3 regions of the Marinomonas foliarum genome follow, and region 2 is predicted to be linked to each of the others. Evidence: riboswitches for the same ligand, from Rfam matches in the RefSeq annotation. Region 2 holds a riboswitch; each other region holds the start of a gene.
What was found. A riboswitch is a leader RNA that binds a small molecule or an ion and turns the genes downstream of it on or off. The one in region 2 is predicted to bind thiamine pyrophosphate.
Positions count from the first base shown of each region.

Region 1: another riboswitch for thiamine pyrophosphate. It lies ahead of thiC (phosphomethylpyrimidine synthase ThiC); the one in region 2 lies ahead of thiD (bifunctional hydroxymethylpyrimidine kinase/phosphomethylpyrimidine kinase).
Region 3: another riboswitch for thiamine pyrophosphate. It lies ahead of thiB (thiamine ABC transporter substrate binding subunit); the one in region 2 lies ahead of thiD (bifunctional hydroxymethylpyrimidine kinase/phosphomethylpyrimidine kinase).

Region 1 covers NZ_CP070273.1:287,725-298,295, reverse strand. Annotated here, with positions in the region: gene JSY38_RS01430 (penicillin-binding protein activator) at 1-1,359, opposite strand, end outside; gene rsmI (16S rRNA (cytidine(1402)-2'-O)-methyltransferase) at 1,473-2,333, shown strand; TPP riboswitch at 2,410-2,514, shown strand; gene thiC (phosphomethylpyrimidine synthase ThiC) at 2,696-4,723, shown strand; gene thiE (thiamine phosphate synthase) at 4,739-6,274, shown strand; gene thiS (sulfur carrier protein ThiS) at 6,271-6,468, shown strand; gene JSY38_RS01405 (thiazole synthase) at 6,470-7,246, shown strand; gene thiH (2-iminoacetate synthase ThiH) at 7,243-8,415, shown strand; gene JSY38_RS01395 (Spy/CpxP family protein refolding chaperone) at 8,624-9,106, shown strand; gene aroA (3-phosphoshikimate 1-carboxyvinyltransferase) at 9,270-10,547, opposite strand.
Region 2 covers NZ_CP070273.1:2,530,855-2,541,425, reverse strand. Annotated here, with positions in the region: gene JSY38_RS11760 (LysR family transcriptional regulator) at 1-136, shown strand, start outside; gene thiE (thiamine phosphate synthase) at 272-886, opposite strand; gene thiM (hydroxyethylthiazole kinase) at 906-1,703, opposite strand; gene tenA (thiaminase II) at 1,723-2,385, opposite strand; gene JSY38_RS11740 (ABC transporter substrate-binding protein) at 2,420-3,370, opposite strand; gene JSY38_RS11735 (ABC transporter permease) at 3,392-4,192, opposite strand; gene JSY38_RS11730 (ABC transporter ATP-binding protein) at 4,185-5,000, opposite strand; gene thiD (bifunctional hydroxymethylpyrimidine kinase/phosphomethylpyrimidine kinase) at 4,954-5,826, opposite strand; TPP riboswitch at 5,924-6,022, opposite strand; partial or broken gene JSY38_RS11720 (GMP synthase (glutamine-hydrolyzing)) at 6,141-6,458, opposite strand; gene JSY38_RS11715 (NADH:flavin oxidoreductase) at 6,502-7,593, opposite strand; gene JSY38_RS11710 (MFS transporter) at 7,618-7,968, opposite strand; gene JSY38_RS18655 (class I SAM-dependent methyltransferase) at 7,989-8,543, opposite strand; gene guaA (glutamine-hydrolyzing GMP synthase) at 9,171-10,571, opposite strand, start outside.
Region 3 covers NZ_CP070273.1:3,032,182-3,042,752, forward strand. Annotated here, with positions in the region: gene msbA (lipid A export permease/ATP-binding protein MsbA) at 1-1,661, shown strand, start outside; gene JSY38_RS14075 (3-deoxy-D-manno-octulosonic acid transferase) at 1,664-2,890, shown strand; TPP riboswitch at 2,912-3,031, shown strand; gene thiB (thiamine ABC transporter substrate binding subunit) at 3,113-4,126, shown strand; gene thiP (thiamine/thiamine pyrophosphate ABC transporter permease) at 4,138-5,733, shown strand; gene JSY38_RS14090 (thiamine ABC transporter ATP-binding protein) at 5,720-6,427, shown strand; gene JSY38_RS14095 (DMT family transporter) at 6,549-7,376, shown strand; gene JSY38_RS14100 (DMT family transporter) at 7,683-8,579, opposite strand; gene JSY38_RS14105 (MipA/OmpV family protein) at 8,638-9,366, opposite strand; gene rpsF (30S ribosomal protein S6) at 9,633-10,037, shown strand; gene rpsR (30S ribosomal protein S18) at 10,061-10,291, shown strand; gene JSY38_RS14120 (hypothetical protein) at 10,313-10,571, shown strand, end outside.

The sequences.
Region 1 (10,571 bases), 1.8 Mb from region 2:
TAAAGGCCTAATTTGCTTAGCATCATTTAACTTGCCTACATAGTAAACGTAATCAAGATCTTCTCGAGACCTTGCGATACTATCTACATTGGTTCCAGTCCACCTCTCAATCAGTCTTCGGCGGGCAAAACTCTCATCGATCAAGAGTAATTTTTGTATTGCCTCTTGTCTGCCTTTCGGCGTGTTAGCGTAGGTTTGGTTTGAAATTAGGTCCACATTTTCTTTTTCTGCAGCGGCTCGAAAATCATCCCCTTGCTTTAGTGCCCATGTGTCTTGAATGCTTAAAATAGCAGCTTTATTAGCGCTTTCTTTTTTGGCAAAGGCGATGATTTCGTGAATTTCATCTTCAGGGCTGAGAGAGAAGTGGAACAAGTTCTTAGGGTGCTGATTAACATCTAGCTGATTGAGTGCAATCACGGGGATAGGCAAATTTAAGCGACTAATCTGCGCCACATTATTTTTTTGAAGAGGGCCGATGATAACATCTGGCTGTATCTCGTTTGCGGCATCCAAAGCATCAGATATATTGGAGTAGTCCTCTACATTGATAATGACAACTTTTGGCTTTGCTTCTTTTTGATTGTAATAGCTGGCAAAAAAGCCATCCACAATGGCTTGGGAAGCACGCTCTAATGGTCCGCTCATAGGGAGTAATAACACAATTTTTTCAGGCGTCATTTGGCCAACAGATGCCATTATCAGAAAGTCTTGTGGTGGTGATAGTGCAGCTGGGTGGTTTGGATTTTCTGCTTTCCAGTTGTCGAATACTTTTAGCTGTTGTTCGATTGAAAGTGACTGATTGCGTAAAATTCCACTGATGGTTAGCCATCCATTCAAAAGAGGCGTTTTCTGCTGGTACAGTTCGTCAACTTCATTCTTGGTCAGGTTTTGAATTGCTAACCATAATTTAGCTTGATTGTCTTCGCCTTCATTCAGTGGCAGGTTGAAAGTCAAGTCCATACGCAGATTGACCACATCTAACCAGTTACCGAAGTATTCTAAGATACTGGCTTTGGTTTCTTTTAGCGTGTTTTGATTGTCAGGGTGACGAGCAGCGGCCAAGGCATCTGCTTGGACTAAATAATTCATGGCAGCCGTTGAGTTATCTAGTTGAGAGGCGGCTTGTGCTGCTAATAAATATCCAGCAAAGCGAAGCGATGAGGTCGTGGTCAGTACGTCGTTTTCAAGTAGATCTAACGCCTGCTGGTATTCACCTTGTTCGTAAAACATTCTTGCAGAGGAGAAGCTTTTAGCCAGTGACTCTGAAACATCAGACGTTTTTCTTGGATGGTATATGCTTGCTGGCAAGCTGTTCTCTTGCCCTGCGTTTGCTTTCTGAGCTGCAGTTTGTTGTTCCATGTTTAAATTCATGGAATTACAGGCGCTTAGCAGCACACTGCAAAGAGTTAATGATATGATGCGGTAATTAATTAGGCTCATAAGCTTATAAAATGACAAATAAAAGAGGCAACATGGTACCACATAGTTCTGATGATGCGAGAGGGTCGCTGTACATAGTTGCCACTCCAATTGGCAATCTAGATGATTTCAGTAAGAGAGCAGAGCAAACTTTACGCAATGTAGACTATATCGCGGCAGAAGACACTCGACACACTCGCCGCTTACTCAATCATTTTGCGATTGAAGCGAAGCTATTTTCAATTCACGACCATAATGAAAAAGATAAAGCTAACTACGTTGCCAGCTTATTAGAGGAAGGCAAAAGTGTCGCTTTAGTCTCTGATGCGGGTACGCCACTTATTTCAGATCCTGGCTATCACGTGGTGCATGCATTGCGAGAGCAAGGTCATAAAGTTGTGCCGATCCCTGGTGCTTGTGCGTTGATTTCAGCATTGTGTGCTTCTGGTTTGCCTACTGATCAGTTCTTTTTTGCGGGTTTTGTACCAGCTAAATCCAAAGGTCGTTGTGACTTGTTTGAATCTTGGAAGAAGCAAACTGGCACCGTGGTTTTTTATGAGTCTACCCACCGAGTTTATGACTCCATTGCGGATGTACAAAAAGTCTATGGTGAGGATGCTCAGCTGGTTTTAGCGCGGGAAGTAACGAAAACGTTTGAAACGTTTTTATCCGGAACGGCCTCAGAAATACTTGCCAAGTTCGATGCAGATGCCAACCAAATGCGTGGTGAGTTTGTCGTTATGCTGAGTTTTACGCAAGAAAGCGGTAATGAAGCCGAATTAGAAGCGAAGCGTATTCTGACGATTTTGTTAGAAGATTTACCGGTTAAGCAAGCGGCAGCCATGGCGGCTAAATTAACGGGTGAGAAGAAAAATTACCTCTATAAAATGGCGCTGGAAATGCAAGCCGAGTAGTTTTTCGTTGATTGGTTCCTCAAACACTTGCTGAAAATGTGGGTGTTTACATTCCGATAAGACTGGGTATACTCAGCCCTACTTGTCGGAGTGCCATTTGGCTGAGATCGCATAATTAAATGCGGGATCCGCAGAACCTGATCGGGCTAATACCCGCGTAGGAAACAAGAAAGTCTCTATTTTTCTTTTCTGCATCGAATGAACTCCTGATTTTTATGGAATCGATGCGGTCATATGTCTACAGCATCCTTTCCTAATAAAATTCAGGGTTCATGTTTTGCAAATTAACGCCAGTAGTGCGTTTGCCTGTAAAACAGCACCCCAGACAAGCAATTCTCCATTTTTTAAATAAGGGAAGTGCTATGTCGACTACTAATGAACCTCAAAAAAAACCAAGCAAACAGTCTAAAAAACAGACTCGAGAAGAAACGCGCCAAGCCGCCAAGTCTTTTATCGAATCATTACAAGCCAAGCCTTTTCCAGCGTCTGAGCGCATATATTTGAGCGGATCAGACGATTCGATTCGCGTTCCTATGCGTAAGATCAACTTAACCGATACACCGATTGGTTCTGATCCAGATAACCTGACTTTCGAACCCAATGAAGCCATCTATGTTTACGATTGTTCTGGTCCATATGCAGATCCGCACGAAAATATCGATGTGTATCGTGGTTTGGCGCCAATGCGTGCTTCTTGGATCGACAAGCGTAATGACTCCGAGGTGTTGCCCAGTGTGTCGTCAGAATTTGCGCAATCACGTTTAGAAAACTCGGCTCTGGATGAATTGCGTTTTAAAGAGTTACCTAAAGTACGCAAAGCGCGCCAAGGCAAGTGTGTGACGCAAATGCATTACGCTCGTCAAGGTGTTGTTACGCCAGAAATGGAATACATCGCTTTACGTGAAAATCAAAATATCGATGCGATCAAAAGCGAATTGTTGTTGAAGCAGCACCCAGGTCAAAGCTTTGGGGCGAACCTGCAAACACGCATTACGCCAGAGTTTGTTCGTGATGAAGTGGCAAGAGGTCGCGCCATTATCCCTAACAACATCAATCACCCTGAATCCGAGCCCATGATCATTGGTCGTAACTTCTTAGTGAAGGTGAATGCCAATATTGGTAACTCTGCCGTGACATCTTCCATTGAAGAAGAAGTAGAAAAACTAGTGTGGTCGACCCGTTGGGGTGCAGATACAGTAATGGATTTATCGACAGGTAAAAACATTCACGAAACCCGCGAATGGATCTTGCGTAACTCGCCAGTGCCAATCGGTACTGTACCTATTTATCAAGCTTTGGAAAAAGTCGATGGTGTGGCCGAAAATCTGAACTGGGATGTTTTTCGGGATACTTTGATCGAGCAAGCGGAGCAGGGTGTGGATTACTTTACCATTCACGCCGGCGTTTTGCTGAGCTATGTGCCCATGACGGCTAAACGCCTGACGGGCATCGTGTCTCGCGGTGGTTCTATCATGGCGAAATGGTGTTTGGCGCACCATACAGAAAGCTTCTTGTACGAGCGCTTCCGCGAGATTTGTGAGTTGTGCGCGCAATACGATGTGGCCTTGTCGCTTGGTGATGGCTTGCGTCCGGGGTCTATCATGGATGCCAATGACGAAGCACAAATGTCGGAACTTCGCACCTTGGGCGAGTTGACAAAAATCGCTTGGGAGTACGATGTGCAAGTGATGATCGAAGGGCCGGGGCACGTGCCAATGCAGCTTATCGAAGAGAATATGACCGAGCAGCTGAAGCATTGTCACGAAGCACCCTTTTACACGTTAGGGCCATTAACACAAGACATTGCTCCGGGTTACGATCACATCACGTCTGGTATTGGGGCAGCGCAAATCGGTTGGTATGGCTGTGCCATGTTGTGCTACGTGACGCCAAAAGAGCATCTTGGGTTGCCAAACAAAGAAGACGTTAAGCAAGGCTTAATTACCTATAAAATCGCCGCTCATGCAGCGGATTTGGCCAAGGGTCATCCTGGGGCGCAAATTCGAGACAACGCCTTATCGAAAGCACGGTTTGAGTTTCGTTGGGAAGATCAGTTCAACCTGTCGTTAGACCCTGAAACCGCCCGTTCTTATCACGATGAAACATTGCCGCAGGCCTCTGGTAAAGTTGCGCATTTCTGTTCCATGTGCGGGCCAAAATTCTGTTCGATGAAAATCACCCAAGAAGTTCGCGACTATGCAAAAGGGCTAGAGAGTGCAAAAGAGTTAGAAGGCACACAGGCAATCGATGTGAGTGCTTTAGAAGCGAACGCCGGTATGCAGCAAATGTCTGAGCATTTTCGTGAACTAGGCAGTGATGTCTACTTAGCCACAGATAAGTTAACCACAGATAAATTAACGTCAAATAAATCAAAAGAAGAATCGCTGTAAGCGAAAGGAGGATATATGTCTATAAAACCTCCTGTGGTCTGGTGCGTGGGCGAGTCGGACTCGTCCGCCCACACTGGACTTCAAGTGGATTTACACACAGGGCAAGATTTAGGTTGCCACGTGCAAACCATCGTCACTTGCATCACAGCGCAAAACTCCAAAGAAGTGCGCATCGTCGAGCCTGTTTCTTTGTCCATGTTCGATGAGCAGTGGCAAACCTTGCTCGACGACGTACCGCCAGATGCTATTAAAGTGAGCTTGCTACCATCCGTTGAGATAGTAAAAGCCTGTTCGATTTGGTTGAAGCGTGTTAAAGCAGACTTTCCTGCTGTGTTGGTTGTCTTTGATCCCGTTATGGCGGCGAGCAGCGAGTTGGGAGATCGATTGCTGCAAGACTCAGTCGCAGCGTCTTTATTGGAATCAGTGCTGCCTTATGTGGATGTCATTACACCCAATTTGATGGAGTTTGAACGGCTGACAGGTTTATCAGCTCAACAGTCAGTGGTTGATATACAAGGTCAGTTGGCTGCGTATTTATCGTCGTCCAAGTGTGCTTGGTTGCTGAAATCAGGTCAATTAGATTCAGAGAAGGCAACAGGCTGGCTAGTGAACCGGGATTCTATCATTGGTTTCGCATGCGAAAGACTGGTTGTACAAAACACCCGTGGCACAGGCAACGCCTTGTCGACAGCATTAGCGAGCTTTATTGCTCATGGCTACGATCTTTTGGATGCGATGACTATGGCGCAAGCTTATATCACTGGTGCCTTGAAAACAGGCGTGGAAATAGGCAAAGGAATTGGTTCATTGGGTCGACCTGGTTGGCCTCTTCAGATTGAAAACCTTCCAGCGATTGTTTCACCAAACATGAGCACAAAGGCGCCAACAAAACGGCCTTTTGCCAAGATGGACCTCAAAAAAATGGGCTTGTATCCCGTTGTTGATTCTGTGGATTGGTTGGAACGAGTGTTAAAGCAAGGCGTGAAAATCGCTCAGTTGCGCATCAAAGACCCTGACGACGCAGATCTAGAAAGTAAAATCCAACAGGCGATTGCCTTGGGTAAAGAGTACGACGCGCAAGTCTTTATTAATGACTATTGGCAGCAGGCCATCGCTTTTGGCGCTTATGGCATTCATCTCGGTCAGGAAGATTTGGAGGTGGCGGATTTAGCGAAAATCCAAGCTGCAGGGCTGCGACTCGGCATCAGTACCCATGGCTACTATGAAATTGCTCGAGCTCAATCTATCCAACCAAGCTACATTGCTTTGGGTCATATTTTTCCAACACAAACCAAAGATATGCCATCTCAGCCACAAGGCTTAAGTCGACTGGTCCATTACGCAACTTTATTAAAAGGCGCGTTTCCGACTGTGGCCATTGGTGGTATCAATGCCGAACGATTGCCGAGCGTTACGCATACGGGCGTCGATAGTGTTGCCTTGGTGACAGCCATCACTAAAGCGATTGATCCAGAAGCAGCGACACAATTACTCATTAGGTCGTTTGAACAGCACTCGAACACTCAAAGAAATAAAGGAGGCGAGCAATGAAGATTATGTTGAACGATGCGTCTCATGAGTTTGTTGGAGAGACGCTCCAAGATTTGCTTACTCAATTAGGCAAAAGCGAGCAGGGTATTGCCATTGCGATTAACCAGCAAGTGGTGCCAAAAAGCTTGTGGTCTAGTACGGAGCTGAATGAGCAGAGTCAGGTATTTATTTTTGAATCGATTGCAGGAGGCTAATATGTCGTCTTTATTTATTGCTGGACACGAATTTCATTCTCGGCTTTTTACCGGAACTGGCAAGTACGCCAGTGCCGATGCCATGATGGATTCTTTAAACGCTAGTGAGAGTGAGTTAGTCACGTTATCGTTACGTCGTATGGATTTAAAAAATCAGACGGACAACATTCTTCAGCCTTTGCTGCAACAGGGGATGAAATTATTGCCTAATACGTCTGGTGCGCGCACCGCGAAAGAAGCGGTATTTGCCGCTGAACTTGCTCGTGAGGCATTAGAAACCAATTGGGTGAAGTTGGAGATTCATCCTGATCCGCGTTATTTGATGCCAGATGGTATGGAAACCCTATTGGCCGCTGAAGAGTTGATCAAAAAAGGCTTTGTGGTGATGCCTTATGTTCATGCCGACCCCGTGCTTTGTAAGCGATTGGAAGAAGTGGGCTGTCAATGTGTTATGCCGCTGGGGTCGCCTATTGGCTCGAATATGGGGTTGGCGAGTCGTCCTTTTCTGGAAATTATTATTGAGCAAAGTAGGGTGCCTGTGATTGTGGATGCAGGGATTGGTGCGCCATCTGATGCTGCTTTAGCGATGGAGATTGGTGCGGATGCGGTATTGGTAAATACGGCCATGGCCGTCGCTAAGCAACCGGCTCAAATGGGCAAGGCCTTTAAACTTGCTGTGGAGGCAGGGCGTATGGCTTATGAATCGGGTTTGGGGGAAAAACGCTTGCAAGCGAATGCCACCAGCCCTTTGACGGACTTCATTGGGGCTCTGTCATGATAGAAGGAGCCAGTCAAAAAATTCGCATGCTAGAACAAAGTCCTGCTACGAAAGGTCAATTCAGCGAGTTTGTTGAAAATGCCGATTGGCAGGAAGTGACACGGTCGCATCAAGAAAAAACTGAGCAAGATGTGTTGCGAGCCTTGAGCAAAAGCAAGTTGGATGTGGATGATTTTGCAGCCTTGATTTCTCCTGCCGCAGAGCCGTATTTGCTGGAAATGGTGGCGAAAAGCGAGCAGCTTACTTTGCAACGCTTTGGTAAAACGGTGAGTTTGTTTGCGCCTTTGTATTTGTCTAACACCTGCGCGAACGAATGTACCTATTGTGGTTTTTCTATGAGCAACGCGATTAAGCGTCTCACTTTAAATGAAACCCAGCTAGGAAAGGAAATCGAAGCGATTAAAGGCAAAGGCTTTGACCATATTCTCCTGGTGACAGGAGAAACCAATAAAGTCTCTATGCCTTACTTTGAGCGCATGATTCCGCTTATCAAGCCGCATTTTAGTCAGCTCTCCATGGAAGTTCAGCCATTAGATGCAAACGAATACAAACAGCTACAAGGTATTGGCTTAGATGGTGTGCTGGTTTATCAAGAAACTTATCGACGAAAAACCTATCTTGAGCATCATTTACGCGGCAACAAATCCAACTTCAACTATCGACTAGACGCGCCGGATCGAATCGGGCAAGCAAGTATCCATAAAATTGGCTTGGGTGTGTTACTTGGCTTGGAGGATTGGCGTACGGACTCCGTGATGATGGCGCATCATCTTCGGCATTTGCAAAAGCGTTACTGGCGCAGCCGATTTAGTGTGGCGTTCCCGCGTATTCGTCCTTGTGAGGGTGGGATCGTTCCCAAATCAGTCATTTCAGATCGTCAATTAGTTCAGCTTATTGCTGCGTGGCGCTTGTTTGATCGAGATTTGGAAATGAGCTTGTCTACTCGTGAGTCCCCTGAATTCCGCCATCATGCGATGCGTATGGGCTTTACCACCATGAGTGCGGAGTCGAAAACCCAACCGGGTGGATACGCGGATGATTCTCTGGAAGCCTTAGAGCAATTTGAGATCAGTGACGAAAGGCCAGTTGCAGAAATCATGGAGATGATTCGTCAACAGGGGCGCGAAGTGGTCTGGAAAGATTGGGATCCAGCGCTTTCTTACATTTAAATGTGGATGATCGTAAAGCCAATCATTCGCACTTCTAAGAATATGTTCAGGTTTGCTCGCTTATTAGGAAAAAACGGTGAATGCGCACTTTCCTTTACGTTCTCATGACAAGTTGTGCATCTCGATTCACTCTCTTTGGCACTGTTTGACAGATAAATCGACATAATGGATTTCATTCAAACAGGAAACAGAGCGTAAGGAGCTAACTATGTTTAATCGTAAAAAAGCAGGAATGATGGGTGCGATTGGTTTAAGTGCCGCGATTATTACTGGCGTAGCCGTCAGTGCATTTGCAGAAACTAAAACGCCTCAGGGCGATATGTCTAAAGGTGAAGCGGTGCAAAGCGCTCCAATCAATACTGCACCAAGCCATGAACAACTGGCAAGTCGCATCGCGCAGCAGCTAGGTTTGGATGAAAAAACTCAAACCAAAGTGTCTGACCTTTTTGAAAAAGACGGTAAGGCAATTCGTAAAATTCAAGAGCAGTTACAAACGACTCAAATGGAGATAAGTAGTTTATCACCAGGCTCTAAAGGCTACATGGATAAGGTGGATGATCTTGCAGAAAAAAGTGGTGAGCTAACAGAAGATCTGACCGTGGCTTATGCAAAGAACCGTGCAGGCCTTTATGAGTTGTTGACGCCTCAGCAAATTGAAAAGCTGGAAACTCCAGTACAGCCACAATCGTAATATTTCATTAATACATTTCCCTTTGTATTGAGAGCCTTGCCCCAGCAGTGAAATGCAGGGGCTTTTTTTTGACCAAAAAAAGCCAAATCCTTGATAGGGATTTGGCTTTTACTATTTTTGTTCAAACAAGTGGATTTTAATAAGGCTTGTGCCTTTTTAAAACTTAGCTCGCAACGGTGTTGAACAGTTCAAAATAGGTTGGGAAGGTTTTTGATGTGCAGCCCGGATCGTTGATAGTTACAGGTGTATCTGAAAAAGCAACCAGCGAGAAACACATAGCGATGCGATGATCGTTATAAGTATCGATGGCGGCATGTTGTAGTTTCTCAATGGGCGTGACGGTAATGAAGTCTTCGCCTTCAATTACATCAGCACCGAGCTTTTTCAACTCCGTTGCCATGGCGTACAAACGGTCTGTTTCTTTTACACGCCAATTGTAAATGTTGCGAATCGTCGTTGTACCTTTTGCAAAAAGGGCAGTAGTCGCTATAGTCATGGCTGCATCTGGGATGTGGTTCATGTCTAGATCAATGCCATTAAGTTCGTTATGTTCTGCGGCAATCCAAGTTGGGCCATAAGTGATCTTAGCGCCCATTTTTTCGAGTACTTCCGCAAATTTTACATCGCCTTGTACACTGTCAGTGCCAACGCCATGAACTTTGATTTTTCCACCAGCAATAGCTGCTGCGGCTAGGAAGTAAGACGCAGAAGAGGCGTCACCTTCTACCATTATTTCACCAGGGCTTTGGTAGGTTTGTTGACCTTTTACCACAAATGCTTGGTAGTTTTGGTTTTCAACGTCGACACCAAATTGCTTCATGGCATGCAGGGTGATATCTATGTATGGCTTGGAAACTAGTTCACCATCTACTTTGATGGTTAAGTCACCTTTCGCCAATGGCGCGCTCATTAGAATAGCGGTTAGGAATTGGCTTGAGATGTTTCCTTTAATAGACACTTCACCGCCAGATAGGCCGTTCGCTTTAATTCGTAAAGGCGGATAGTTCTTCTCGCCTTCGTAAGCGATATCAACACCGAGAGCTGTTAAGGCATCAACTAGGTCACCAATTGGGCGTTCATGCATACGTGGTTCACCATGTAGGTAGAACTCGCCTTTGCCTAGACAAAGTGCCGCGGCTAAAGGGCGCATGGCTGTGCCGGCGTTACCCAGAAATAGGTCTCCGAAATCAGCTTGAATCGGCCCAGCAAGGCCTTCTAGTACACAGGTTGTGCCGTTGTTTTCTAGAGAATAGTTGACGCCTAATTTAGTTAGGCTTTCTAGCATGCGGCGAATGTCGTCGCTGTCTAGTAGGTTGGTGATTTTCGTGGTGCCTTTTGCTAGCGTTGCTAGCAATAAAATGCGGTTTGAAAGGCTTTTGGAACCTGGGATCTGAATCTCTCCATTTGCTTTGGAAAGAGGGCCTAGCGTAATTGAATTCATTATTAAGTCCATCACAGTAGTGTT
Region 2 (10,571 bases):
TGTTGAAGTACTACCAAGCCTACAATCAGAACCCTTACCTGTTTCTATTGTCGTAGCACACAGACAAAACTTGTCTCGTCGAGTACGCATTTTTATATCTTGGATTGAGGAAGTATTAACGCCTTATCTTGATTAGTTTGACTTCAACAGCGCCCAGATTTTTTAGACAGTAAACACAAACAAAAACAGCCCTCTTTACTATAAAGAGAGCTGTTTTGATAACGATATAGTATAGGAACATCCTCCCCTGCCACAATCGAGAAGTAAAACCTTATCCCATCAACTCAAGCAAATGGGCTGCGGCGGCTTTAGGATCATCAGCGCTGCAAATTGCAGAGACCAGCGCTAAACCATGAACACCAGTGGAACAAAGTTCAGGGATATTCCCTTCATGGATTCCTCCAATTGCAACAATAGGTAAAGACGTTACCTTGAGTGCCGACTTCAATCCATCTATTCCCCAATGATGCTTGGTGTTGGTTTTTGTTGGTGTGGCGAAGATGGCACTTAAACCAATGTAATCAATCGGCAAAGCATCGGCTGCAGCAAGTTGCTCTTGTGTTTCGATTGATAGACCTAATATTTTATCAGGGCCAATTAACTGACGAGCGATCTTAGCTGGCATGTCCGATTGACCGAGATGAACGCCATCGGCATCCACTGCAAGTGAGACATCGACTCGGTCATTAATAATTAAAGGAATGCCTGTTCCTTGAAGAACCTTTTTAACGGCCAAAGCTCGTTCAATAAAAGCACGCACATCGCCATGCTTTTCGCGAACTTGAACCATGGTCACACCACCAGCTACCGCCTTAGAAACGACTTCCGTCAAGGTGGCGAGGTCTTGTTGATCATCAGTGACCAAATATAAGCGATAGGCGTTCATCGTCCTCCTCTTGAGCCTCTTATGAATTAATAACTTGCAACTTCAGGCGCTTGGCTAGTGTCGCTTCATCTAACAGGTATAATTCATCGAGAATGGTTAGTTGCAGACTGCCCGGCCCCCGCGACTGTTCGGCCGCGATTTCTCCGACAACACCAAGCACAGCTGCAGCCGCCACACCGGTTTCTTCGCCCACCGCCGCAAAGGCCGCCGTCAGAGCGCTCAATGTACAACCCATTCCGGTCACACAAGGCATCATGGCATGGCCATTGTTGAGCTTAACCGTTTGCTCACTTGTCACTATGTAATCGGTCTCTCCGGAAATAACGACACAGGCGCCATACTCCTTCACCAAGAAATACGCCGCGCTCAGTGCGATATCGCTGCTATCTAGTGCATCCACGCCTTTGCTTTTTGCTTGTTCGTTGGCCAGTGCGATGATTTCCGATGCGTTACCTCGGATAATCAGTTGATCGGCCAAGCGCGCTATTTCGCGAGAGGTGTCAGTCCGCAATATACTGGCTCCGCAACCGACGGGGTCAAGTACGACCACTTTGCCATTCGCATTAGCTTGTTCGACAGCAAACGTCATACGTGGAATCCAAGCGCTATCTAGCGTACCGATATTGATCACCAATGCCCCAGCAAACGCCATCATCTCTGCCATTTCTTGCTTAGAATGCGCCATAATGGGAGACGCGCCAATGGCCAACAGTGCATTAGCCGTATTGTTCATCACCACATAGTTGGTAATGCTTACTACTAAAGGCTTTTGCTCTCTTACGGCAGTAAGTGCTTGAGTGATTTGTTCAACTAACATCTTCATACTCCTATCAATCTTACTTAGCGTTTAAGCCTTGTTGCCAAAAGGCGATTTCCATACGGGTAGCCGTCTTAAATACATCAACTAAATTCTGTCCACGCTGACTGTTTATATCAATCTCGGCCAATAGCTTATTAAAGTGCTCCATCCCTGTCATAACACTCGATTGGTAGTCGTCACCACTATAAAGCTCAATCCAGCTCGCATAAGGGTTACCCTCAATGACGGTACTTTCATCTTCAAGCAACTTCTTACCAATCACGCCATAACCAACAGAACATGGCGCTAACGCTGCATAAAGATCGACTAAATCGCCAGTCATACCCGCATCCAATACATAACGGGTGTAGGCCACCGTACCAAAATCTTCCGCTTCGTTTTCAAGATCCGCTTCTGTTAATCCCCATTGTGCGCAATATTCCACATGATGAGCGGTTTCTGAATCTAACAGGTTATACACAGTCGGCAAGGCACGGCGCATATCTTCTAACGTACGCGCTTTGTATATTGCCAAGGCATACGCACGGGCATATTGCTTGAGAAACAGGAAATCTTGCTTTAGATAATGCAAAAAGCACGATTGCTCAAGAGTGCCTTTTGCTAACTGCTGCACAAAAGCGTGTTCTGTGTAGGCCGTCCAATCTTCCTGACAAGCGGCGATCAAATCTTGGTATTTCATATTACAAATCTCTTAAAGTAAGGTGCTTTAGGTATTAGTCAAAAGTCGGTACGTAATTTTTCGCTTTCGGCAACGTATTAATGATTTGATGGTCATACAAGAAATGGGCGTAATCGTCATAGCGTTTAAAATCTACCGCGGCTGGGCGTAGCGCAAAGCGGCTCAAGGAATCATTCCAAGCGCGCTTATTTAACTCGTTATTAAGCGTATCTGGGGCGTAAGCAACAAACTGCTCCCACGCCTCACTTGGATGGTTGACGATGTAGGTTGTTGCTTGTTGAATGGCCTTATTAAAGGCTTCTATGTCTTCTTTATTGTAGGTGTTGGCGTTGGCGACAAAGATCAACTCGTCATAAGAAGGCACACCGTGCTCTTCTGGGTAAAAGGCTTTGGCTTTGTAACCTTCTAGCGCGAGCTGATTGATTTCAAAGTTACGAAAACCACCCCAAATCGCATCCACTTTGCCTGAGGCAAGTGAGGACGAGAGCGCCCAACCCACATTAATAATGTTTACATCAGAAAATTTAACGCCTTCTTGCCCAAGCATGGTGCTAAGGGTGGCTTCTTCGTTACCCGAAATAGAGATGCCGATTTTCTTACCTTTTAGATCAGCAAGGGAGTCGTTCTTACCATTATCAAGCACCAACAAAGTATTCAACGGTGTCGCGACCAATGTTGAAGCACGGATCAAAGGTAAACCAGCAGACACATCCATTGTTAAATTTGGTTGGTATGACACGGCCAAATCCACTTTACCAGCAGCAACTAATTTAGCTGGCGTACTTGGGTCAGCAGGCTCTTCGATTTTCACCTGCAGACCAGCCTGCTCAAAGTAGCCGCGCTCTTTAGCGATAATGATCGGACCATGTCCTGGATTAACAAACCAATCGAGCATTAATGTTAGGTTCTTTTCTGCTGCCATAACGTTGTTCGAAACTAGCACCGCGAACAGAGCGATAGCACTCAGCAATGTATTTTTATTCATCGATTTTTTCCTTTAATGATTCTATTTATTTTCCCAAGGGATGGCTTTTTTCAATACTATGTCGGTGGTGAAGTACAGAGTGATCGAGAGCACCGCGAGAATAAATAAAGCGGCAAACATCTCATCAATAATCATCCGCGCATTCGCTTGCAGCATCAGATAGCCCAATCCTTCACTTGACCCTACCCATTCGCCAACCACCGCGCCGATCGGCGCAATAACAACGGCAACACGAATGCCTGAGGCCAGCGTAGGCAAGGCTGCAGGAAATTGAATGTGTCGCAACAATTGCCATTTCGAGGCACCCATGGTTTTCGCAAGATCTAAATAGCCGATAGGTGTGTTACGCAAGCCGTCATAACAACAGGTAGTCACCGGAAAGAAGATAATAATGGCCGCTATGACCACTTTTGAGGCGATGCCATAGCCTAACCAGAGCATCATCACTGGCGCGATGGCAAATACAGGAATGGCTTGACTGGCAATCAATATGGGAAGTAGCCAACGCTTAAGCGGCTGAAACATCAACATCATCAAGGCAAACATTAACCCCATGGTTAACCCTAAACCGAGACCGAGCAAAATCTCTTGCGCGGTGACCCAAGTATGTTTGAGCAGCACATCGTAGCGGGTTCCTAAACGATCTAGCACCGCCATAGGCGATGGCAAAATAAAACTTGGCATTTGAAAAGCCACCACCACAAGCTGCCAAAGACCAAGGATCACCGCCGCGCTAATCATTAACCGCAGCACTGAATAAGTAATACGCTCTTTCTTACTAAGGCGTGTCGACACTGAATGGTACTGAGCCATATCACTCATAATCTTTCTCCAACTGATCCAGAATAGCTTGTTGCAAAGCAGCGCATTCAGCATCGAGTTTTCGAGGGGGCGACGACTCAGGAACATCCAACTGCTGGGCTTGGGCGGGCGCACCTTGCAGAACATACAATTGATCAGCCAAACGCACAGCCTCTTGCGGATCATGAGTGATCAACACAACCGTTTTGTCTTTTAACAAGGAGACGGACAAGGTCTGTAACTTGTGCCGAGTAACCGCATCAAGGGCTGAGAAAGGCTCGTCCATCAACACCAGTGGTTTGTCTTGCATTAAAGTACGAGCAAGCGCCACGCGTTGACGCATTCCTCCAGACAGCTGGGCGGGAGTCATATAGGCATTATCTGCAAGGCCGACTTGCTCAAGCAAACTCAGCGCACGCTGCTTATCCTGCTCTTTGTTAGGAGCGACATTGGCAAAGCGTGAGCTTAAACACACGTTATCCAGCACATTTAACCAAGGAAGGAGCAAATCTTGCTGTGCCATATACGCAATATGGTCATGTAATACTATGTTCTCAGCAGATACATCATTGCCACTAACCTCAATCTCACCTTGCCATTCCACTTGATCGTCTAGCAACCCAGCAAGATAACGCAACAGCGTCGTTTTACCGCTGCCACTTCGCCCCAGCAGCACCGTCCACTGCTTCGCAGGAATAGTCATGTTCACACCGGCTAAAGTCGATGCCGAGCTACCTCTGTATTGCAGGCCCCCATGACGAATCTTTATGCCGATGATGGCTTTAGCGCACATCTTGATGGCCTGCAAAGAAGTGATGAACTGGGCCATGGCCTTGACCAATATCTAACTCATCCGCGTGGGCAATCGCGCCGGTAATATACTGTTTACCTAACTGTACGGATTGCTGCAGGCTATTGCCCTGAGCAAGGTAAGAAGCAATCGCAGAAGAAAGCGTGCAACCTGTTCCATGGGTATTTTTTGTGAACAGGCGCTTAGCACTTAATAATTCAAAGCCATCTTGTGTGATCAAAAGGTCGTTACTGTTTTCGTCCGTTTCTAAATGACCTCCTTTCAGCAAGACTGCTTTTGCCCCCAATGCACGCAAGTCCGCCATCATGTCATTCATTTCGACTTCGGATTGAGGTACGGCGCGATTGGTTAACGCTGCGGCTTCTGGCAAGTTCGGTGTAACAATGTCAGCAAGGGGAAGCAACGTCTCTTTTAACGCGGAGATCGCCGAATGCTTAAGCAATAAATCACCGCTAGTCGCCACCATCACCGGATCAATCACGACATGTTGCGGCTGATATTGGCGCAGCTTAGCGGCCACGACCTTGATGATACTGACATCAGCCAGCATGCCTATTTTCACGGCGGCAACATTGAGATCAGTAAAAACAGCATCTAATTGACTCGCGACATGATCCAGCGGGATAGGAAAAATGGCGGAAACACCTAGTGTATTTTGCGAGGTTATGGCGGTAATAACCGAACAGGCAAAGCTACCCGTAGCAGACATAGCCTTAATATCCGCTTGAATACCCGCACCGCCACCACTGTCTGACCCTGCAATGGTAAGCACAATAGGAATATTTTTTGACGTGGTTTGATTCGTTTTTTGCTGTTTAAGGTGTTGCTGTGTAGAGGGTGCCATTATCGTTCCTATTAAAGACGTATAGGAACTGACTTTGGCCATTCTGGAGGGATCAAAGATCGGACTCGTATAAAATAGCCGTAATTGCTCGGCTAAAGGCAAAGTGCAAATAGTTCCCTACGCCAGTGCTAACTGAATCAGGTTCTGCGGGTCTCTTTCGATCTCAGCCAATGCATTGGCCCCCCGACTATTTCACAGAAAGGATAACAGGACATTCAGGTGAAAGGTATTCTTTTTTAAACAGCCAACACATACAAAAACGGCCCTCTTGGTAATAAAGAGAGCCGTTTGATTAGACTATTGATGAGTAAGGATCATTCCCACTCTATCGTAGCAGGTGGCTTAGACAATACGTCGTAAGTCACGCGGGAGATGTGTTCGATTTCGTTGATGATACGACCAGACACTTTCTCTAGCAGTTCGTATGGTAGGTGCGCCCAACGAGCTGTCATGAAGTCGATGGTTTCAACAGCACGAAGTGCTACCACGTATTCGTAACGGCGGCCGTCGCCTACTACGCCAACAGATTTAACTGGAAGAAATACCGCGAAGGCTTGGCTTGTTTTCTCGTACCAGCCCGCGTTACGCAGCTCTTCGATGAAGATAACGCCCGCACGACGAAGGATGTCGGCACGCAAACTTATGACCAAAAGACAGCTGCGATTACGGCTGCATTCAGTCCTCGACGAAACTCCGCTGCCCACGTAGGTAGTCGATGAATGCTGTACTGAGCCCTTCCTGTCGTAAGTACTCTGGCGAAACCGGCAATGCGGGTGAGGTATAGCGAGCCTCTTTCCTTATGCATTCGGGAAGGTCATGGACAAGTATACCCGCCTTGCCAATTGCCACGTAATCTGCACCCTCGGAAAGAGCCCATTCTCCGCGCGCTGCAGTCATGATTCCACCGGCAACCCCGAGCGCACAGTCACCTCTAGGCAGATCAGCAAACAGCGACATAAGGGTTCTGCCCTTATATGCTTTTTCTTCAGGCTCCTTAGTGATATCCCACAAAGACAGGTCGAGGTAGTCCATACCTCCGTCCGCGAAGAGCCGAGACGCGAGGTCGACCATTTCAGATAGGACCAGCCCGAAGCGCTCGGTCGATATGCGGATGCCTATCTGGAAATCTGGTCGGCAGGCAGCGCGAATGCGATGCAGAATCTCGAAGAGGAAGCGGGCTCGGTTCTCGGGGGAGCCGCCCCAACGGTCGCTACGTCGGTTCAACTCGGGCGACAGGAACTGAGCAATGAGGTAACCGTGCCCGCCGTGGATTTGTACGCCATCAAACCCGGCCCGCTCGGCGCGTCGAGCGGCGGCGACGAACTCTGCGATAATGTTTTCAATTTCGGCCTCGCTCAGCGCCCTTGCACCGGTTTCGGAATGGGCAGAGGGGCCAGCTAGCTCACTTCCGTCTGAAAGTGAGCGGATGCCTCCGTGCTGGAGCTGCAAAGACGAAACCGCACCCTGTGCTCGCAACCCCGCAGCAAGGCGTTCAAGGCCGGGCAGATGGCGGTCATCGAAACAGCCCAGCTGACCCAAGAAAGCCTTGCCCGCGGACGAAACGTGGCTGGCACAGGTTGTCACTAGGCCGAAACCACCCTCTGCGCGCATCGTGAGCCAGCGGTATTCATCGTCGGACAGCGTTCCGTCCTCGCGGCTTTGGGTATTGGTCAACGGGGCGAGAACAAAACGGTTCTTTATCTTCGGGCCGCGCGGCAAGCTGAGCGGGGCGAACAGGTTAGAGTGTGATTTGGTATCAATGGTCATGAAAGTGTCCTTCTATTTAGTATGTTAGTCAGCTGTTCGCTTGGAAGCGCGCCGCGGCAGAACCAGAGTGATGGCGAGAGCGATGAGAAAGAGGCCTGCCGAGACCCCGAACGCAGCGCGATAGCCTTCTATAGATTTCAGGCTAGTATCTGCGGTTGCTGTCGTGGCCATTAGGAAGACTGAGTTGAGCAGCGCCGGTCCTATAGAGCCGCCAACCTGCTGTGTTACGTTGACGAAAGCCGATACCACACCGGATTCTTCTCTCACACCGTTCAGTGCCGAGCTGGATGCGGGCACGAAGTAGACGCCGAGGCCAAAGATCATGATACATAAGGCCGTGGCGCGGTTCCGATCCGAGGTCGATGTATCTGTCATTTCAAGGATCTCCGGTTTGCTTAGCTCAGTCGTTGCAGGAAGAGAACGTTGTCAGTAACAGTTGCGGTTTGTCCTTCCGGCCCTGTAGCAGTTCGGGCAATGGAACAGAGGCAATGGTACGCCCATTCCTCGGGGGCGAGCTGCATCGTCGTGAACGTTTCGTGTGCCGAGGGAAAACGGGTATTCTCGGGGGACCAAGACCAAGGCGCACGCGAAGCGTGCTCTACTATCAGAATATGCCCCCCGGGAGCCACGGCCCTAGCAGCTCGCCCCAAAACATCGCCTCGCGGCCATTCCTGAGGCGAATGTAGGAAGCTGGCGGTGACCAGATCGAAGCTCCCCTCCGGAAAAGATAGGGCGAGATTATGCTCCTCGAACCGAATGTGCTCCATGAGGCCAGCCGCTTCGGCGTTGCGGGAGGCGATTCCAAGCGCGACCGACGAGACATCGACCGCCGTCACGTGCCAACCCTTCCGAGCCAGCCAGATAGCATCGTCGCCCCTGGCGCATCCAAGCTCCAGCGCCCTGCCGGGACGAAGCGGTCCCGTGAACTGAGACAGTGCCAGACCGGGCATGCCTGACGAGGTCTGCGAGCCCTTAGCATAAAGGTCGTTCCAAATAGATTCAGCCTGCATTCTGCTCTCTCCTTCAGATAGTTTCGATAAATTTGGGATCAAAAATCAGTGACCGATGCGAAGACATTGCATACCGACTACGAGAGGCTGGAAGCCGAAAGACCTACAAAGCTCGTCCCAATAATGATGGCATCGTAGTTCACAACAAATGGTCCCTTAAAAGTCATAATGTAATATCAAATGTTACTTGAAAGAGTGATACACTTCAATACATGTAACTTTAAATGTTTCAAAAATAAATTGGTATGTTACTTAAGCGGTGATAGGGTGCTCGTAGCTAATATGAAGGATCTCACTCCATGCCTCGCAGCCTGCGTATGCTTGCTTTCTGGCGCTGTTCTCTAAGGTAAAGATAGAAGACCTGGCGCAAGGCTTCGAGAGTCAGCTGGCGAAAAAACGGCAAGACGTTCGCGATACATGTGACGCCGCAAAACAGCATATTTGAAGCCGCTAGACAGTACCAAATGATGTGGCCATTACATTAGATAATAAAAAGCCCGCTGGAAAGCGGGCTTGCGGGCTTTAGAGTGTTTCTATTTTTATTCAGTTAAGGCGTACCTAGCTGAATTATTCCCACTCGATAGTAGCAGGTGGCTTAGACGATACGTCATAAGTCACGCGGGAGATATGTTCGATCTCATTGATGATTCGACCAGACACTTTTTCCAGTAACTCGTATGGAAGGTGCGCCCAACGAGCCGTCATGAAGTCGATGGTTTCAACGGCACGTAGCGCTACAACGTATTCGTAGCGACGACCATCACCAACCACACCTACAGATTTAACTGGAAGGAAGACAGTGAAGGCTTGGCTTGTTTTTTCGTACCAGCCCGCGTTACGCAGCTCTTCGATGAAGATAGCATCAGCACGACGAAGGATGTCGGCGTACTCTTTTTTAACTTCACCTAGGATACGCACACCAAGACCTGGTCCTGGGAAAGGATGACGGTAAACCATGTCGTATGGCAGGCCTAGTTCAAGACCCAGTTTACGCACTTCATCTTTGAACAACTCACGAAGTGGTTCAACCAAGGCCATTTTCATATCTTCTGGCAAGCCACCTACGTTGTGGTGGGACTTAATCACATGCGCGCCACCAGTTTTACCCGCTGCGGATTCGATTACGTCAGGGTAAATCGTGCCTTGCGCCAGGAAGTCGATGCCATCCAATTTAGATGATTCTTCGTCGAAGATCTCGATAAAGGTATTACCAATGATCTTACGTTTTTTCTCAGGATCCGCTTCACCAGCAAGCTTGCCAAGGAACAAGTCTTCCGCATCAACACGGATGACTTTAACGCCCATGTTGTCAGCAAACATTTTCATTACTTGATCGCCTTCATTTAGACGAAGCAAGCCATTGTCGACAAAGACACACGTCAATTGGTCGCCAATCGCTTTATGCAGCAATGCCGCTACCACTGAAGAATCCACACCACCAGACAAGGCCAACAATACTTTGCTGTCACCCACTTGCTCTTGCATGCGTTCAATTGCATCTTGTGCGATGTTGGCAGGCGTCCATAACGTGTCGCAACCACAAATATCTACGATGAAACGAGATAGAATGCGACCACCTTGTAACGTATGCGTTACTTCTGGGTGGAACTGTACACCGTAGAATTTCTTAGCTTCGTTCGCCATCGCTGCGATTGGGCAGCTATCCGTGGATGCCATCAAAGTGAAGTCTTCAGGCATTTCAATCACTTTATCGCCATGGCTCATCCAAACATCAAGCAAGGCAACACCGTTGTTTGCAATGTGATCTTGAATTTCATCAAACAGTGCAGGACCTTCGTGCTTACGAATTTGCGCGTAACCAAACTCACGAATTTCAGAACCTTGAACTTTACCGCCCAATTGCTCTGCCATGGTTTGCATGCCGTAACAAATACCAAATACCGGCACACCCAATGTAAATACTGCTTCTGGAGCGCGAGGAGAACCAGGCTCTGGAACGGATTCAGG
Region 3 (10,571 bases), 500 kb from region 2:
GCTATGTGATTTATGCAGCAATGGAGCCTGCTTTGGCCGCTTTGTTAAAGCATATTGTTGATATTGTCTCAGTGGGTAGTATTTCAGAAAGCCGCTTGTTGATACCTATGGCCATTCTGGGTGTATTCATTGCTAGAGGGGTAGGTACTTTTTTAGGTAACTATTTTATGGCAAAAGTGGCTAATAATGTTGTGTTCGATTTGAGAACCAGCATGTTTAACAAATTAGTGTTATTGCCTTCTAATTATTATCACTCTATTCCTACTGGAAGACTACTTGCTAAATTAACATATGATACAGAGCAGGTAATTGGGTCTATCACTCAAGCAATACGAGTTCTTCTACGTGAAGGGTTAACTGTTGTTGGTTTGTTCAGTTATATGGTCTACATGAACTGGCGTCTTTCTTTACTGTTTTTAGTGGTTATTCCTTTGATAGGCTTGGTGGTGTCTTACGCTTCTAAGCGTTTTCGTAAATTGAGTACCCGTATTCAAAATGCTATGGGAGGTGTAACAGATGTTGCATCTGAAGCGATTAAAGGGCATGAGGTTGTCAAAATATTTGGCGGTAGCCATTACGAAACTGAGCGATTTAATAAAGCTGCGCATGAGAATCGACGTTCGCAGTTAAAAATGGAAATGACTAAGTCCCTGAATATTCCAATTGTGCAGTTTATTCTTGCTTTGATGATGGCTGCTTTGATTTGGCTCGCTTTGAGTCCTTCTATCAGTTCTCATATGTCTCCAGGGGACTTTATTGCTTTTCTGACCGCTGCGGGCATGTTAGGTAAACCTATTCGTCAGTTAACGGATGTGAATAGTATTTTGCAAAAAGGCATCGCGGCCTCCTACAGCATTTTTGACTTCCTCGATATGGAAGAGGAGGTCGACAAGGGAGGGGTGTCAATAGAGCGCTTAAAAGGGAATATTGAATGGCGCTCTATGTCGTTCAAATACCCTGATGCCGATAAAAAAGCTTTGATTAATATTAATCTATCATTACCAGCAGGTAAGACTTTAGCGTTGGTGGGGCGATCTGGTAGTGGTAAGTCTACCATGGCAAATTTGATTCCTCGTTTTTACGATTTTGATGAAGGCAGCATTAGTATTGATGGTGTTTTTATCAATGATTATAAACTGACGGAATTGCGTTCAAATATTGCTCTAGTTAATCAGCAAGTAGTTCTGTTTAACGGTACGATTCGCGAAAACATTGCTTATGGTCACCTGAGTGATTCTAGCAATGATGCAGTTGTTGATGCGGCGAAAGCGGCTAATGCATGGGAGTTTATTCAGGAGCTGGATAATGGTTTAGACACCATGGTCGGAGAAAATGGTGTGTTGCTTTCTGGTGGTCAACGTCAGCGCATAGCCATTGCTCGAGCCATCCTGAAAAATGCGCCGATTTTAATACTAGATGAAGCTACTTCGGCATTAGACACTGAATCTGAGCGTGCTATTCAGACAGCGTTAGACGGTTTGATGGAAAACCGTACGACTATAGCTATTGCCCATCGATTATCAACTATTGAGAACGCCGATATTATTGCTGTTGTAGATCACGGGGAAATCATTGAGCAAGGTTCACATAGTGAATTGTTGGCGATGAATGGGGCTTATGCTCAACTTCATAATCAGCAGTTTAGTGATACGACCGCCTAATTATGTGGCTTTACCGTATTCTAATTGGTCTGTTTACGCCGCTTGTTTTGTTAAAAATTCGGCGGTTTAAAAAAGACTATGTGAATTATAGGGCGAAAGAGGCGTTTGGTTTCTGGTCACCTGTTGAGGCCGATTTGTGGGTTCACTGTGCTTCTGTAGGGGAAGTTTTGGCTGTACGGCCATTAGTGACTCAGTGGCAAGAGAAGTTTCCTACGCATCGATTATTAATCACGACGATGACGCCCACTGGTGCAGAGCAAGTGGCGAAAACTTTTCCATTTGCTGAGCACCGCTACTTGCCGATGGATTGGCGCTCTAGCGTAAAAAGAGCGCTCAAAAAACTTTCCTGTAAACACCTTTTGATTGTTGAAACTGAGCTCTGGCCAAATTTACTGCAGCTTTCAAAACAACGGGGGTTACGGATAGACGTGCTAAATGCTCGCTTGAGTGACCGTTCTTTTCAGCGTTATCAAAAGTTCTCAACTATTTCACGTCCATTGTTTGCTTTACCTGACTGCTTTTTGGCTCATGCGCAAGCGGATGCTACGCGCTTTGAAGCGATGGGGGCAAAGAGAGTGCTGGTCATAGGAAGTATCAAGTTTGATCTCGCTGTTCCCCCAGAGGTATTTCAGGCTAATTGGCGCAGCCAGCTTGGCCCTCGTTTTGTTTGGGTGGGAGGAAGCACACATCAGGGTGAAGATGAAATGCTGTTGCGAATTCATAAGTCGTTACAGCAAAAATATCCAGATGCATTGTTAATACTGGTTCCCCGTCATCCGGAGCGCTTTGAGGCGGTCAAGGCGTCAGCTATGCAGTCTTTTGAGCGCGTTGCGCTTCGAAGTCAAACAGAGTTGGATCAATGGGATAAGTTTGATGTAGTGATAGGCGACTCTATGGGGGAGTTGATGTATTACTATCAGGCCTCTGATATAGCCTTTGTTGGTGGTAGTTTGATTAAACGAGGCGGCCATAATCCGATTGAGCCTGCTCTACTTGGTAAAGCGATTATAGTTGGCCCTTATACGTTTAATTTTCTAGATATTACAGAGCAGCTTTTACAGGTGAATGGCGCGATTCGTTGCCAAGACGAGACGCAATTAGAGAAAGTTGTCATTGATCTTGCGGGGCAATCGTCCCAACGATTCCGACTAGGCCAGTCTGCATTACGTTTCGCCGAAAAAAATCAAGGCGCTGTGACGAGAGTGCTTAGCGAAATAGACTTCCGCTAAGCGACTCTTTACAATAGCGACCATTATCTCATGGGGTGTTTTAGCATTTAATAAATGTTAAAGCTGAGAAGCGGTTTTACCGCTAACCCACCGAACCTGATCCAGATCATGCTGGCGTAGGAATCGAGATAGCAAGTTGAGCTACCAGCATGTGTAGTAGTTCAAATATCACTCTTGCCATTTCCCCTGTACGCCGCTCACTTATTTTTTAGGAGCGACACTTTGAAACCATTTTCTTTATCCTCTCTTTTTTCTACGACTGCCATTAGTCTTAGTATGGTTATTGCGCCAGTATCATTGGCGGCAGATACTCTAAATGTTTATACCTATGACTCATTCGCATCTGATTGGGGGCCGGGTCCTAAGATAAAAGCGAACTTTGAAAAAGAGTGTGCATGTGAAGTGAATTTCGTCGCGTTGGACTCTTCGGTTGGTATTTTGTCTCGTGTGCAACTAGAAGGTAAATCGTCTCAAGCTGATGTGCTTTTGGGACTAGACTTAAACCTAATGGAAGCTGCAAAACAGACAGGCTTATTGGTTAACCATGCTGTTGATACGTCGGCTGTTACTATTACTGGTGGCTGGTCTGATAAAACGTTCGTGCCATTTGACCAAGGGCATTTTGCTTTTGTTTACAATTCTGAAACGCTTTCTAATCCACCGAGTAGTTTGAAAGACGTAGTAGACAATCAAGACCTTCGAGTCATTTATCAGGATCCGCGAACCAGCACGCCTGGTTTGGGTTTATTGTTGTGGATGAAGTCTGTCTATGGCAATGATGCAGCTGATGCCTGGGAGCGCTTAGCAAGTCATACTGTTACTGTGACGAAAGGTTGGTCTGATGCTTACGGATTGTTCTTAAAAGGCGAGGCAGATGTTGTATTGAGTTATACGACTTCGCCTGCGTATCATATTGTGGCAGAAGGTGAGAATAAGTATAAAGCTGCCGCCGCTAGTGAAGGCCTTTATCCACAAATTGAAGTTGCCGCAATGATGAAAGACGCGCCTCACCCTGATTTGGCTAAGCATTTTATGCAGTTTATTTTGCAACCCGGTTTTCAATCGACTGTTGCGACAGGGAATTGGATGTTGCCTGTTGTTAAGCTGGATGAAAAACTACCATCAGCATTTGATAGTGCTTTAAAGCCAGCTAAGAATTTAGTTTTGCCTGCAACTGAGGTTGCGCAAAACCGTAAGGCTTGGGTAGATGAGTGGTTGGATGCGACGACGCGATAGAAGGAACTAAGTTGCTCTTTTTACGAACGGCGAAAAGACTCGCGCCAGCGTTAATGGGTGTTGGTATTTTCTTGTTGGTAGGGGCTGCCAGTCTGGCGGCTCTTTTACGTTATAGTGATCTGCCGTCATGGCTTGGCTATCTGCAGCAGCCCTATCTTTGGCGAGTGGTTCGCTTTTCTTTATGGCAAGCTCTGCTGAGTAGTGGTATCAGCTTACTTATCGCCATACCTGTGGCTTCCTGCCTTATTCATCGTTCATTTTATGGGCGATCAGCACTTCTTCAGCTATTCTCAATTTCTATGGTGGTACCAACCATTGTGGCTGTTTTAGGGGTGGTGGTAGTTTATGGCCGTACTGGTTGGCTGAGTCAAATGTTTGGTGTGCAAGTTCCTTTATATGGCTTGGTTGGGATTTTATTGGCTCATGTGTTCTTTAATATGCCATTGGCGGTGCGTCTTTTATTGCAGGGATATGATTTGATCCCAGCAGGGCAGTGGCGTCAGGCTTCGCAGCTGGGATTCTCTCGCTGGGCAGCCTTTCGATTGATCGAGTGGCATTATATGAAGAAAGCCTTGCCAGGCGCGTTTGTGCTGATTTTTATGTTGTGTTTTTCTAGCTTTGCTGTGGTGTTGAGCCTGGGGGGCGGGCCAAAATTCAGTACTTTAGAAGTGGCCATATATCAGGCGCTACGTTTTGATTTTGATCTCAATAAGGCCAGTTTCTTGGCGCTGTTGCAGGTATTTATATGTACCTTATTTGCGGTTGTAGTTTATAGGCTCGCCCCGGTGAATCGCCAAGATGCGAGCCTGTTAGCTGTTAAAAGTTATGTTCTCAAAGATTCTATCTTAGCTAAATTGGCAGATGGTCTTGCTATGCTCTGTGCTCTTTTGTTGGTTATCCCACCTTTTGTGGCTATTTTTGACCCTGTTTTTTCACCTGTCTTTTTAAGCACATTACAGTCGACTGCCTTGTGGGGTGCTGTGCTTGTTTCTATGAAAATTGCGCTGCCTGCTGCGTTGTTGAGTTTATTGCTGGGTATTTGTTTTGGGGTGCTGGCGCGTTTTTGTATGGCTCGTCAGTACTTGGCGTTTTTGCCGAATAAAATAGAGCATTTAGGTAATATGATTTTAATGGTGCCAGGATTAGTGATTGCCACAGGGTTGTTTTTAACTTTGCGAGACCTTGGTATCGGGTTGCAGTCGAGCTATTGGATTGTTGTTTGGGTTAACTCTGTGATGGCTCTGCCTTTTGTGTTGCGGGCACTTATGCCTGTTCTGTACCAGCAGGAGCGACGCTTTAGAAATATTTATTTGAGTTTAGGCATTCATTCGTGGGCCCGATGGCGCCTAGAATGGCCGCTTATTAGAAGAAGTGTTGCACAGGCATTTGGTTACGCGCTTTTGCTTTCTTTGGGGGATATGGGAGTTATTGCGTTATTTGGTAGTCAGGGTTTGGTGTCCTTACCCTTGTATTTGTTTCAATTGATTGGTTCTTATCGTTTGGAAGAGGGAGCTTGTGTCGCTGTGGTATTGATCTCTTTGTGCTTGATGCTGTTTTATTGCTCGTCTCGCTTTATTGGTGGAGTAACTATTCGTGTTAAAGATTGATCTTCAATATGATTGGGAAAATTTTCATGCGAATTACTGTGTGAATATTTTCCCCGGTGTCACCACTTTGCTTGGTGGTAGCGGCGAAGGGAAAAGTACACTTCTACATTTGCTGGGGGGCTTTTTAACAGGTCGAGGAGTGCTTTCTTTCAACGAGGCATCTCTTCTTTCTTTGCCTGCTTATGAAAGGCCGATTTCGACCTTATTTCAAAGTGATAATTTATTCCCTCAATTAACTGTCTGGCAAAATGTTGCTATAGGCTTGTCTCCTTCATTGTCTTTGAGTAAAGAGCAAAAGCAAAAAGTCCAATGGGCACTTGATAAAACACAGCTGCTTGATAAAGCCGAACGTTTTCCCCAGGCGTTGTCTGGCGGCCAAGCTCAGCGAGTCGCTATTGCTCGAGCACTGGTTCGGAAAAAGCCGATCTTATTGTTAGATGAACCTTTTAGTGCGCTGGATCCAGCATTGCGTGAAGAAATGCTGCACTTGGTTAATGATGTAACCCAAGAGCTGGAGCTAACGACCTTGCTGGTGTCGCATTTACCAAGGGAAGCGACTTTGGTTGGCGGACGTGTCATTCTGATTGAGCGGGGTTGTGTTACGGCTCATGAGTCCGTATCGGTATTGTCCCAGGCTGAGCCTCATCCACTTTTTTTTCGTTACTTTGGCGTTTCTGGTCCTGAAGAGATTTAGCATCGTCATGTTTAATAACTCGATAAGTTAGTTTTGTTAGGTTAAATATTTCTTCTACTTTTCTTAAATATAGAGTGACCACGTGTTGGATAACAATGAGTTGTTGAAAAAAGGGATTGCTATGACAATTGCATATGCGTTTGTTATGTCGATTACTGCGTTGGCAGCCAAGCAGGCACAAACCATGATTGCGGTATCAACACTGGTTTTCTGGCAAAGCTTGTTTTGTGCCTTAATTTTATTGCCACAAATGCGAGGCCGTTGGCAAAAGCGCCCATTTTCAGTTTGGAAAATTCATTTCCTGCGTAGCTTTGGTGGTTTCATTGGCTTTCTTTGCTATTACTGGTCCTTAAATCATATTCCTTTAGTAGAGGCGTCTTTGCTTAGAACCTGCGCGCCCTTATGTGTGCCGTTTGTTGTCTTAATTCTCCATAAAATAAGGGTGCCGAAAAGCCGTTGGGTGCCACTTGTGGTTGGTTTTATTGGTGTGTCGTTTATTATTCAGCCAACGCCAGATCATTTGAATCCTTGGCATATTGTTGGCTTTATTTCAGCTATTGGCTTGGCGCTGTCGATGGTGACGACACGTATGTTGTCACAGCAAGTGTCAGGCCAAGAGACGTTGTTTGTGTATTTCTTTGTCTCGACAGCGTTGTCTCTTCCCTTGGTGTTTATCCAAGGGGATTCTGTCGTTCTGCCTATTGATGTATGGCCTCTGGTTGCAGTGGTTACTATTACACTATACGTTGGAATGTATCTTTATAATCTGGCTTACACTTATGCACCAGCCAGTATAGTGTCACCAGTGAGTTATGTTGGTGTTGTCTTTAGTGGCTTTTGGGGGTGGGCCGTTTGGGAGCATGTGCCAGATATTTACGCCATTCTTGGAATGTTATTTATTTTCTCAAGTATTTTAATTAGTACCCGAATGGCGCGTGATAGGGGGTAGTTTTTTTGTTGGTGATTCTTGTGGAGTAATGAAGCCCACTATGAGTACAGTGTAGACATAGAAGCCGATTAACGGCATTTCCTTTAGCTACTGTATAATCATTACGGAATATATCACTTTGAGAGAAGTCAAGGTGTAAAAAGATGTCCAGGCTGCCGGGGCTTACAACAGTGATGGCGTCGAAAGTTGAGATTAATGTCCCTGCATTTTGAATCCAAGATGTTTTGCTGCCCGACTTGAAAAGAATAGCTAGCAATAAATAAACGGAGGAATAACATGTCCTTTGCTTTGCTTTGCTTTGCTTTGTTATTTTGTTTTTCTTTTTGCCCAATTTTGTATAAAAAGGCCGATTAGGATGCAGGCCAATCCAACCAACGTAGAGTGCAAAATGGGCTCTCCAGCAAATTGTGAGAGCCAGACAATAGATAATAATGGTGATAGAAAGATTAAGTTAGCTACTTGGCTGGCGTTTGAGGTGAGCTTTAGGGCCTTATTCCATAATACAAAACTCAATCCCATCTCAAATAAACCTATGTAAATAGCTCCCCATAAGCCGTTATTATCCCAATGGGTTAGTTCTCCTGTTAACGCTGCATAAATGAATATTAATGGCAATGCGAAAACAAAGTTAAGAGTGAGTCCAACCAAACTTGGTCGTTTATCCTTGGTGTTTAAAAGCCAATATAGCGCCCAAATAATTGTGCTTACAAGGGCGAAGGAGACACCAGAGGCGTTAGAAAACTCTAAAGAACCTATTTGCCCACGTGTTGCAATATATAGTACTCCAAAATAGCATGCGGCAGCCGCCATATAATCAGCAGTTTTTAGTCGCTGTTTAAGAATGGGGACTGCCATAAAACTGAGAGTTATAGCCCAAGTGTAATTAATTACTTGAGCCTCTTGGGCCGGAAGTGTGTTGTAAGCTTGGAGCAATATTAGGTAATAAAGAAAAGGGTTAATGGCCCCAAAAAATAAAGACGATTTCCATGATTGTTTGGCGTATGACATCAGAGAGCCAAATTCTCCTTTAATCACCAGAAGTGAAGCTAGAAAAAATAGTGAAACGACATTTGCAACCAGCAGTAGCTGGGTGGGAGAGAAGTGCCTTAGTGATATGGAGAATGCAGTCGCAACAGTCGACCAAAGCAACACGGCACCTAGCCCAAAAATCATGGCTTGAGCATTGTGAGAAAGTTTACTCATGGTCTATCTGTTCCGAAAGTAATAGTCTGAATGTAATGCGATAGCTAAGTTGCATCGATTAAAATGAAAAGATAAAACCCAGTGAAGCAGCGTTAACTGTGTTGTCTTCTACGATAGGGCTTTTCAAAATATCATCATCAAATTTGGTTTGGCTAATGCCTAATATAAGATTCGCATTGGATGTAATAGGGTAAATAGCTCTGACCCCATATCTTATTTGAGAAATAGCACCTGAGTCATAGTCGGCAATAGCGCCCCCAGTTCGGATAGACTCACTTCTAGAAATACCAAATAAATGGTTGCTCATTTTATTGTCCATATGGCGATATGAAAACGATGGTATTATTTTCCATGTACCTATAGGGATTGGATAACCTAACCCTACCTGAGCGTAATAACCGTCGTGTTTACCACTTATATCTTGTGCAACTTTTGTTGAAAAGATTCCTAAGCGGTAGCTGGCAAAAGCCATAATGCTTGGGTCTCTCTCATCAAGTAATTGGATAGTTGCATTACTTGAGTCATCAGGATCAAAGCTTAATCCTTCATAAGATATTCCTACGGCAAAGTTTTGTAACGATTGTCTTGGCAAGAAACGATACCCTAACTCTGGTAATTGAAGGTAAAAATGCTCGCCTTCATAGCCTATGTTTGGCAAGGATGCTGAGCGGCTACTCGTTTCTTTGTATACAGATTCAGACTTGGCGCCAATTACTCCTAAACTGCCATTGGCATGAACTATAGGCGATATTGACAGTAGTAATACCCAAAATGCTTTTCTCATCATATCCATATTCTTTAGATAGCGTCAGTGTAAGGAGTGAATGATTCTATTGTGTTTAGTAAGGCCTGTAAAATAACCAGTATGATATTAAGTTCTATTAATTCTTGATTGGTATGAAAGTGGAAGGTGCTCGCATTACTTTGCTTGAATTCGTTTACTTATTGTCCATTGGTGCTATATAATGCGCGTCCCTGTAAATCAATACTCCTTGTCTCACAGCTTTTTAACAGGGGGAGCGTGGAGACTAAGAACCCATAAGGAGAGCTTAAATGCGTCATTATGAAATCGTCTTTCTGGTTCACCCAGATCAAAGCGAACAAGTACCAGCAATGGTTGAGCGTTACACTAACCTAATCACAGAAGATGGTGGTCAAGTTCACCGTCTAGAAGATTGGGGTCGTCGTCAACTAGCTTACCCAATTAACAAAATTCACAAAGCACACTATGTTCTTATGAACATTGAGTGTTCTGACAGTGTTTTGTCTGAATTAAACGACACTTTCCGCTACAACGATGCCATCATCCGTAACTTGGTGATTCGTCGTAAAGATGCGGTAACTGACGTATCTCCTATTAAAGCTTCTGAAGGTCGTGAAGATCGTCGTTCTGCTCCTCAGCGTGAAGAGCGTAACAACGACAATTCTGAAGAAGTTTCTGAAGAATCTGAAGATTAATCTATTTTTATTAGGAGACACTCATGGCTCGTTTTTTCCGTCGTCGTAAGTTCTGCCGTTTCACTGCAGAAGGCGTTAAAGAGATCGATTACAAAGATCTAGACACACTGAAAGGTTACATCACTGAAACTGGTAAAATCGTACCTAGCCGTATTACTGGCACTAAGGCTCGTTACCAGCGTCAGCTAGCGACTGCAATCAAACGCGCTCGCTACATTGCTTTACTTCCTTACACTGACAGCCACTTTAATTAATAGGCTGAAAGAAGCGCTTTTATGAGTGGTTTAGCTAAATGGGTTATGAAAAAACGCTTGAATGCCATTATTGGTGTGATGGTGTTTGGTCTAATACCTATGATGTTTTGGTTAGCCGCTGCAATCTTAGGATTGGTGGTGCTTCGCAAAGGTGTAAAAGAAGGAATACCAGTATTAGCTTGGGGTTGTCTGCCAGCACTTGTGCTTTGGACGCTCCAGGGAGATGCTACGGCTCTCATGGTGTTAATTGATGTGATGTTGTTAAGCTATTTACTTAGAG